3 regions of the Serratia sp. HNCC26DJ206 genome follow, and region 2 is predicted to be linked to each of the others. Evidence: predicted binding sites of a transcription regulator. Region 2 holds the regulator's gene; each other region holds the start of a gene.
What was found. The regulator ArgR, encoded in region 2, controls arginine synthesis, uptake and breakdown. The targets are predictions, from matches to a motif close to ANTGAATAAAAATACANT.

Region 1: the regulator ArgR is predicted to act here: its motif matches at 1,641-1,658, upstream of argA (amino-acid N-acetyltransferase).
Region 3: the regulator ArgR is predicted to act here: its motif matches at 1,169-1,186, upstream of argC (N-acetyl-gamma-glutamyl-phosphate reductase).

What each region holds. Positions count from the first base shown of each region.
Region 1 is NZ_JBXUGP010000016.1:74,524-77,804, reverse strand. Features, by position in the region: tRNA gene AC2A1E_RS12435 (tRNA-Met) at 42-118, shown strand; gene amiC (N-acetylmuramoyl-L-alanine amidase AmiC) at 212-1,462, opposite strand; gene argA (amino-acid N-acetyltransferase) at 1,692-3,017, shown strand; gene recD (exodeoxyribonuclease V subunit alpha) at 3,045-3,281, opposite strand, start outside.
Region 2 is NZ_JBXUGP010000021.1:5,653-8,933, reverse strand. Features, by position in the region: gene mpl (UDP-N-acetylmuramate:L-alanyl-gamma-D-glutamyl-meso-diaminopimelate ligase) at 1-935, shown strand, start outside; gene yhcN (peroxide/acid stress response protein YhcN) at 1,128-1,391, opposite strand; gene argR (transcriptional regulator ArgR) at 1,796-2,266, opposite strand; gene mdh (malate dehydrogenase) at 2,732-3,281, shown strand, end outside.
Region 3 is NZ_JBXUGP010000030.1:16,554-19,834, reverse strand. Features, by position in the region: gene argE (acetylornithine deacetylase) at 1-1,116, opposite strand, end outside; gene argC (N-acetyl-gamma-glutamyl-phosphate reductase) at 1,332-2,336, shown strand; gene argB (acetylglutamate kinase) at 2,355-3,128, shown strand; gene AC2A1E_RS18965 (argininosuccinate synthase) at 3,155-3,281, shown strand, end outside.

The DNA.
Region 1 (3,281 bases), on a different contig from region 2:
TCACATGAAAGTGGGTTCGATAATATCAGTATCAAGACGGACGCGGGGTGGAGCAGCCTGGTAGCTCGTCGGGCTCATAACCCGAAGGTCGTCGGTTCAAATCCGGCCTCCGCAACCAATCTTGATAACCACGAACAAGCACCTTAACTGGTGTTTTTTTGTATCTGGAGTTTGTGAAACTGGCCATTAACCGGGCATCCTGCCCTACTGGTTAGTGACGAGCCTGCGCCCCGCCGTTGGCGAAGTAAGCCTTAATCCCCGCCAGAATAGATTCCGCGATCTGCTGCTGAAAATGGCTGGTACGCAGTTTGCGTTCTTCCTCAATATTACTGATAAACGCCGTTTCAACCAGGATTGATGGGATATCCGGCGCCTTTAGCACGGCAAAACCGGCCTGATCGACACTTTTTTTGTGCAAAGGATTAATTTTCCCCATTCGGCTGAGCACTTCCTTGCCGAACTTCAGGCTGTCATTGATGGTGGCGGTTTGCAGCAAATCAAACAGCGTATGATCCAGATAGCGGTCACCGCTCTTGCTTACACCACCAATCTCATCGGAAGCGTTCTGGGTCTGCGCCAGAAATTTGGCGGTATTGCTGGTCGCGCCCTTGGTCGACAGGGCAAAAACCGAAGAGCCGCGCGCTGTGCGGTTGCTAAACGCATCGGCATGGATGGAGACAAACAGATCGGCGCGCTGCTTGCGGGCTTTTGCCACGCGCACCTTCAGCGGGATAAACACGTCATCGTTGCGCGTCATAAACACTTTCATGTTTGGCTCACGCTTGATCAGCGCACTAAGACGGCGCGCAATCTGCAACACCACATCTTTTTCACGCGTCTTATTTTTGCCGATTGCACCAGGGTCTTCACCGCCGTGCCCTGGATCCAGCATGATCACCATCGGCCGATCGCGCCCTGCTTTACCAGCCTGCGGCGCTTCCGCCGGTAACGATCGCTCCAGATCCCCTTTGTTGTAATCTTCCAGCAATGCCAGCAGCGGATCATACTCTTCGCCGGTGCCGCCCTTGGTGGGATAGAGATCCACCACCAGTCGATTGCGGTATTCAGCCACCGGCGCCAAGGTAAACATATTCGGGCTAACGCTCTGCTTAAGCTCCAACACCAACCTGATGGTGTTTTTATCGAACTGGCCGACGCGCGCCTGCTTCAGGTAAGGGTCTTCCTTGCGCACCTGCCCGGCCAGCCCTTTGAGCACGCTATTGAGGTGAACACCTTCGATGTCGATCACGATGCGGTCAGGATTGGCAAGCGCAAACTGTTGGTATTTCAGCGGCACGCTGGATTCCAACGTCACGCGGGTGTAGGTCGAGGAAGGCCAGACGCGAACGGCAATCACATTCGCAGCGGCGGCAAAACCTACGCGGCTCACACTCAGCAACCAGGTTGCGGCAACCCCCTGTAACAAACGACGGCGGCCTGGATTGTGGTTAGCGTTAGTCATGCGGCTCCAGCGGCGATAAAGATTTAAGAAAACACCCAAAAGTGAGAATGGCAAAAACTTTAACCAATCCATTCGTGGCTGTCATTAGGAAATCTTTTTATGTTTTTTCAATTTGTTAATGAAATAACTGAGTTAACCAAGATCGCCACGCAAATTCCTGCTTGCCATCGGGGCAATAAAAGAATAAAAATACAAAAATACCGTATAAATATGCAAAAGAGGTTTTGCCGTGAAGGAACGTAGCACAGAGCTGGTCCAAGGATTCCGTCACTCAGTTCCCTATATTAATGCTCACCGTGGCAAGACGTTTGTCATCATGCTGGGTGGGGAAGCCATTGAGCATGAAAATTTCTCCAGTATCGTCAATGATATCGGGCTCTTGCACAGCTTGGGGATCCGTCTGGTGGTGGTGTATGGTGCACGGCCGCAGATTGACAGTAATCTGGCGCAGCACAATTACGAACCGATTTATCACAAGCATACCCGCGTTACCGATGCCCATGCGCTGGAGCTGGTCAAACAGGCTGCTGGCCTGCTGCAACTGGATATCACTGCACGGCTCTCCATGAGCCTGAACAACACACCGCTGCAAGGGGCGCACATCAACGTGGTAAGCGGCAACTTTATCATTGCCCAACCGCTCGGTGTGGATGATGGCGTTGACTATTGTCACAGCGGCCGTATCCGCCGCATCGATGAAGAAGCCATCCATCGCCAGCTCGACAGCAATGCAATTGTGCTGATTGGCCCGGTGGCGGTTTCCGTTACCGGTGAGAGCTTCAATCTGACTTCTGAAGAGGTAGCCACGCAGTTAGCCATCAAACTGAAGGCAGAAAAAATGATTGGTTTCTGCTCATCGCAAGGGGTGGCTAACGCAGAGGGGCAGATCGCACCCGAACTGTTCCCCAACGATGCGCAAAAACGCATTGAGCAACTGGAAGCAACCGGCGATTACTACTCTGGCACCGTGCGTTTCCTGCGCGGTGCGGTCAAAGCCTGCCGCAGCGGCGTACGCCGCAGCCACCTGATCAGCTATCAGGAAGACGGGGCGCTGGTGCAGGAACTGTTCTCACGCGACGGTATCGGTACTCAGATCGTCATGGAGAGCGCAGAACAGGTACGTCGTGCGACGATCAACGACATCGGTGGCATACTCGAGCTGATTCGCCCGCTGGAGCAGCAAGGCATTCTGGTGCGCCGTTCGCGGGAACAGCTGGAAATGGAGATCGACAAGTTCACGATTATCGAGCGCGATAACCTGACGATCGCCTGTGCGGCACTCTATCCATTCTTGGAAGAGAAAATTGGTGAAATGGCCTGTGTGGCAGTCCACCCGGATTACCGCAGTTCGTCGCGTGGCGAAATGCTGCTGCAAAGGGTAGAAAGCCAGGCACGGCAAATGGGCTTGCAGAAGCTGTTTGTGTTGACCACCCGCAGCATTCACTGGTTCCAGGAACGTGGCTTTACACCGGCGGAAGTGGACGTTCTGCCAATGCAGAAACAGGCGCTGTACAACTATCAGCGCCGTTCAAAAATCCTGCTGGCCGATCTGTAAGCGTTTACGGGCGCTGTATCACAGCGCCTATTCCCCTGCCTGCAACCGTTCTGCCAACCCACTGCGGCGTTGAGTTGGCGTGCGGATGGCGCTCAGCAAAACCTTATCCGTGGCGTAAAGCGAAAGCTGCTTACGTGCACGGGTGATGGCGGTATATACCAGCTCACGGGTCAACACCGGCAGAAAATGATTCGGCAACACCAATACCGTATGGTCAAACTCCGATCCCTGCGATTTATGCACCGTCATCGCATAAGCGGTTTC
Region 2 (3,281 bases):
TCGGCGGTAGCCCGTTCTTTGTCATTGAAGCTGATGAATACGATTGTGCCTTCTTCGACAAACGCTCCAAATTTGTGCATTACAGCCCGCGTACGCTGATCATGAACAACCTGGAGTTCGATCATGCAGACATTTTTGACGATCTGAAAGCGATCCAGAAGCAGTTCCACCACCTGGTGCGTCTGGTACCGGGGAAAGGCAAAATCATTCTGCCGGACAATGACGCGCATCTGAAACAGGTGATGGCGATGGGATGCTGGAGTGAACAGGAGTTGGTCGGCGATGAAGGGGCCTGGCGCGCGCACAAGTTGACCCCAGATGCCAGCCATTACGAAGTTTTCCTCAATGGCGATAAGGTCGGTGAGGTTAACTGGGCGCTGGTGGGTGAACACAATATGCATAATGGCCTGATGGCGATTGCGGCAACCCGCCACGTCGGCGTACAACCCGCCGATGCCTGCCGCGCGTTGGGTGATTTCATCAATGCTCGCCGTCGCCTGGAACTGCGTGGCGAAGCCAACGGCGTGACGGTCTATGATGATTTTGCGCATCATCCTACCGCTATTCTTGCCACGCTGGCCGCGCTGCGTGGCAAAGTGGGGGGCACCGCGCGTATTCTGGCGGTATTGGAGCCCCGTTCCAACACCATGAAGATGGGGATCAGCAAAAACGATCTGGCCCCTTCGTTGGGGCGTGCTGATGAAGTGTTCCTGTTCCAGCCGCATCACATTCCTTGGCAGGTCGCCGAAGTGGCTGACGCCTGTGTGCAAACGGCGCACTGGAGTGCCGATCTCGAGACGTTAGTGGAGATGATCGTCAAAACGGCGCAGCCGGGTGACCATATTCTGGTGATGAGCAACGGCGGATTTGGCGGTATTCATGACAAACTGCTGGCGGCGTTGGCTAAAAAGGCCGAGCCGAAAGAAGCCTACTGACGCGTTTTCCCCATCATTTATCACGAGAGGGCCGCGAAAGCGGCCTTTTTTACGCCGATAAAAAAGCCCTCGCGAGCGAGGGCAATAGGGTTCGTCGAATAGGACGACGAGGTTTTCTAGGAAACCGGCATTTATCTCAGAACTCGGCAGTGGCAGTGACGAGGGGGTTCAGCAAATGCGTTTTCTTAGTGATTACTTGTAAATTTCAGCAGTGGCGTGGAAGTTGCCTTCGTTGCGTGCTTCGATCACACGATACGAGGTTGCCCCTTTAGCATCAGCTTTGGCAGACAGCGCCTGACGGATATCAGAAGGTGCTGCACCGACACCGCTGACGGTGATGGTACCTACGGATTGCAATTTTTCGGCCTGCGATGCATCAATGGATTGTGCTGCAAAAGAGCCAAAAGAAAGCATAGAGAGAAGGCTGATTGCTGCAACGGTGGTTTTAATTTTCATGATTAATCCTCTTTGTATTCTTTTATCAGTTCCAATGAACTGTGATTTACGTCACGAAAATGAGTATACATCTAGTAACTACAAAAATTAATAGCCCGCTAACAATTTCTAGTGAAACTTTATTCGTTCATCACTATTTTTAAGAATCTAATGGAATAAAAAGCGATGATAAAATGAGCTGTTGATGTTAAATTTATGTAATTTCAACAGGCTAAGTGCCTTTGACTAAAAGTGCGGAATATCACAGATACTACTGATTGCTCACGCGAGAATGTCATTGAAATGTGCTGCAAGTCGGCAAATAAGCAGTTTTAAACGTTGGAGGGTAGGTCGGGCGAGAGCGTTATGGCGAGAGAACGTTAACAAAATACGGCCGTCAGCCCTATTTTGTTAACGGAATAGCATCACAGTTCTTGTTCGAACAACGTAAGAATGGCTTCAAACAGTTGGCGTGCGGTAAATGTGCTGGCTGGAGTCACGAAGATCGTATCATCACCGGCGATAGTGCCGAGGATCCCTTCGGATTTGCCTAGGGAATCCAGCAAGCGCGCAATTAACTGCGCGGCACCTGGGCTGGTATGGATCACCACGATGGCATCATTGTGATCGACATCCAGCACCAGATTCTTCAGCGGGCTGGTGGTGGTGGGCACACCGAGTTCCGCCGGAAGGCAATACACCATCTCCATTTTGGCATTGCGTGTGCGCACCGCGCCGAACTTGGTCAGCATGCGAGACACTTTGGATTGGTTAATGTTCTCGAAGCCTTCTTCTTGCAGCGCCAAAACGATCTCGCCTTGAGAACTGAATTTTTCTTCTTTCAATAACGCTTTGAACGCTTTGATCAGATCTTCCTGCTTTGCGGGATTACGCATTCTGCACCGTGGAATGTTGACAATGGATGTGATTATTATGCATATAAATGAATTTTTATGCAATATTGACGTGTCGAGATAAAAGAGTAATGCGCGGAAAATAAGGAAGGGCCGGGATTTTAACAAAATCCGCGCCTCATGAATATGCCCGTTGGGCGTGGGAAACGAGTCAGCTCCCCGGTAAAGAAAATGTTATTAAAATGATGTTGTTCTGATGTTATGTAAGGGTGTAATGTAACCGCCGGTTAACTCGCCCGTGAAGAACCTCGCACTATTTTCGATTAGTGTGCGCTATGCCCTTAATGCGTAAGCTATTTAATCTAAAATGATCGCGACATCGGCCATTTTATTGCGCCAGCTCTAAAACCGACTGTTAATAGGTTGTTTTTAAAGGTGTAATAAATTAAGGTCCGAGACCAAAGAATTCACGGCGCTTTTATATTTAAGATAATAAAGGAGTATAGGATGAAAGTTGCAGTTCTCGGTGCTGCTGGCGGTATCGGCCAGGCCCTCGCCCTTCTACTCAAAACCCAGCTTCCTTCAGGTTCTGAACTCACCCTCTACGACATTGCCCCTGTTACCCCAGGCGTTGCCGTTGACTTAAGCCACATCCCAACCGCAGTTAAAATTAAAGGCTTCAGTGGTGAAGATGCAACTCCTGCGCTGCACGGTGCCGATGTGGTGCTGATTTCTGCCGGTGTTGCTCGTAAGCCTGGTATGGATCGTTCAGATCTGTTTAATGTGAACGCCGGTATCGTGCGTAACCTGATCGAGCAAGTGGCTAAAACCTGCCCGAAAGCCTGCATTGGTATCATCACCAACCCGGTGAATACCACGGTAGCGATTGCCGCAGAAGTGCTGAAGAAAGCCGGTGTTTACGACAAGAACAAACTGTTTGGCGTCACTTCGCTGGATATTATCCGTTCCAACACCTTCGTGGCTGAGCTGAAAGGTAAAAAGCCGGAAGAGCTGGAAGTGCCGGTTATCGGTGGTCACTCTGGCGTGACCATTCTGC
Region 3 (3,281 bases), on a different contig from region 2:
CCCCAGCAGCTTGCGGGTGGGTTCGATAAACGCCGTGTCGAGGTATTCATCTGGCTGATGCGCCTGGTTGATTGAACCCGGCCCCAGCACCAGCGTTGGGCACACTTCCTGTACGAATGGCGCTTCGGTGCAGTAGTTGACCACTTCGGTACGTGAACCCAGCAGTTTCTCAATCACCGCCACCATATGGTGATCGGTTGGGCACTCGTAGCCCGGGATCGGCGGATGCAGCTCATCAATTGACAAGCGCCCAGGCCAGCGCTGGCTGACTGGTGCCAGTGCCTCGTGCAGCAGTTCATTGATGTTATCCAGCGTCATACCCGGCAGCGGGCGGATATCCATATGCAGTTCACAGCAGGCGCAGATACGGTTGGCCGCATCTCCACCGCTGATATGGCCGAAGTTCATGGTGGGATAAGGCACGGCAAACGCCGGGTTGTTGTAGCGCTCTTGCAGCGTTTTGCGCAGTTCCATCAAATGCCCGATGGATTCATGCATCAGATCGATTGCGTTGACGCCGCGTGCCGGATCGCTCGAATGGCCCGATTGACCCACGATGCGGATAGCATTGGAGATATGGCCTTTGTGCGCGCGCACCGGTTTCAGCGACGTTGGTTCACCGATAATGGCAAAGTCCGGGCGGATTTTGGTGGAGGCGGCGAAATAGCGCGCTCCGGCCATGGTCGTTTCTTCGTCTGCGGTGGCCAGAATGTACAGCGGCTTGGTCAGCTTGCTGGCATCAATATCCCGTACCGCGTCCAGAATAAAGGCGAAGAAGCCTTTCATGTCGGCGGTGCCCAGCCCGTACAGTTTGTTGTCGTGCTCGGTCAGGGTGAACGGATCGCGCGTCCAGCGGCCTTCATCGTAAGGCACGGTGTCGGTATGGCCCGCCAGCAGCAGGCCGCCGCTGCCCGTGCCAATGCTGGCCAGCAGGTTAAATTTATTGCGCGTATCCGGTACTGGCTGCACGTCAACGCGGAAGCCTAAATCGGCGAACCAACCGGCCAGCAAGTTGATTAATGCTTCATTACTATGATCGAGGGCACCATCGGTGGCGCTGATCGACTTCGTTCTGATCAACGCCCGGTACAGCTCAATAAATGGGGGTAATTTCATCTTCACTGTTGACAGCCTTTGGTTAGGATAGTATCAATATTCATGCATTTATTCTGAATAAAAATACATTAAGCTGGAGCGTAAGGGAATACGAACCCTGGATGTTGATAAAACATCAACGCTCGACCACGTGGGTGAACGGCGCAACAACGCGACCAAGCCCTGCTGACGGGGCGCAAGTGCCTCTACTTTAAGCCAAAAAGGTGAAAGGCCACATGTTGAATACGCTGATTGTTGGAGCCAGCGGTTACGCCGGAGCGGAGCTCACGGCTTATCTGAATCGCCACCCACACATGAACATAACCGCTTTAGCGGTTTCAGCGCAAAGTGCAGATGCAGGAAAATTACTTTCTGAGCTGCATCCGCAGTTAAAAGGCATCGTTGATCTGCCGTTGCAGCCGCTGGTGAACGTGGCGGAAGCGGCAAAAGGGATCGACGTGGTGTTCTTGGCAACGGCACACGAAGTCAGCCACGATATTGCCCCAGAGTTTTTAGCGGCAGGCTGCGTGGTGTTCGATCTCTCAGGTGCGTTCCGCGTGCAGGACACCGATTTTTATCGCCAATATTATGGCTTTGAACATCAGCATGCTGACTGGCTGGCCAAGGCGGTATACGGTCTGGCGGAGTGGCAGAGCGAAAAAATCAAAGAAGCACAGCTGATCGCCGTGCCGGGTTGCTACCCAACCGCGGCTCAGTTGACGCTGAAACCGCTGATCGACAAACAACTGCTGAATCTGGACCAATGGCCAGTAATCAACGCCGTCAGCGGCGTCAGCGGTGCCGGGCGTAAAGCCAGCGTCACCACCAGCTTCTGCGAAGTCAGCCTGCAACCTTACGGCCTGTTCAACCATCGTCACCATCCAGAAATCACCGCGCATTTGGGCATCCCGGTGATCTTTACGCCGCATCTGGGTAGTTTCCCGCGGGGTATTCTGGAAACCATCACCTGCCGCCTGAAAACGGGCGTCACCGCGCAGGATGTGGCAGCGGCCTATCACGCGGCTTACGACGATAAACCGCTGGTGCGGTTGTACGACAAGGGTGTGCCAGCGCTGAAGTCGGTGGTGGGCCTGCCGTTCTGCGATATCGGTTTTGCCGTGCAGGGCGAGCATCTGATCGCCGTCGCAGCGGAAGACAATCTGTTGAAAGGTGCAGCCGCTCAGGCGGTGCAGTGCCTGAATATCCGTTTTGGGTTCCCGGAAACCCAATCATTAATTTAAATCAGCGTGAGCAAAGCGATGAACCCATTAATTATCAAACTCGGTGGTGTGTTACTGGACAGTGAAGAAGCGCTGGAGCGCTTGTTTACCGCGCTGGATATCTATCGCCAGGAACATCAGCGCCCGCTGGTGATCGTCCACGGCGGCGGTTGCGTGGTGGATGAACTGATGAAGCAACTTTCTCTGCCCGTGGTGAAGAAGAACGGCCTGCGCGTCACGCCTGCCGATCAGATCGACATCATTACCGGTGCTCTAGCCGGTACTGCCAACAAGACTCTGCTGGCGTGGGCGGTTAAACACAAGATCAGTGCGGTTGGGCTGAGCCTGGCCGACGGCGGCAGCGTTGCCGTAACCCAGCTCGACCCGGCGTTGGGCCACGTTGGCAATGCACAGCCAGGTTCGCCTGCGCTGCTCAATACGCTGCTGGCGGCTGGCTATCTGCCGGTGATCAGTTCCATCGGCATTACCGCCGAAGGCCAACTGATGAATGTGAATGCCGATCAGGCCGCCACAGCGCTGGCCGCAACCTTAGGTGCAGATTTGATCCTGCTGTCGGATGTCAGTGGCATTCTCGACGGTAAAGGGCAGCGCATCGCGGAAATGACGGCGCAAAAAGCAGAACAACTGATTGCTCAGGGCATCATTACTGATGGTATGGTAGTGAAGGTGAACGCGGCACTGGATGCAGCGCGTACCCTTGGCCGCCCGGTGGATATCGCCAGCTGGCGCAATGCCGAAAAGCTTCCTGCTCTGTTTAATGGTGTGTCGATTGGCACCCGGATCCTCGCTTAAATTTAGAATTAAAAAGGAATAACACAATGCAAAACAAAGGCATCAAGAAAATCGTTCTGGCGTACTCTGGCGGCTTGGATACTTCGGCCATCATTCCATGGCTGAAAGAAAACTACGGCGGCTGCGAAGTGGTAGCTTTCGTGGCAGATATCG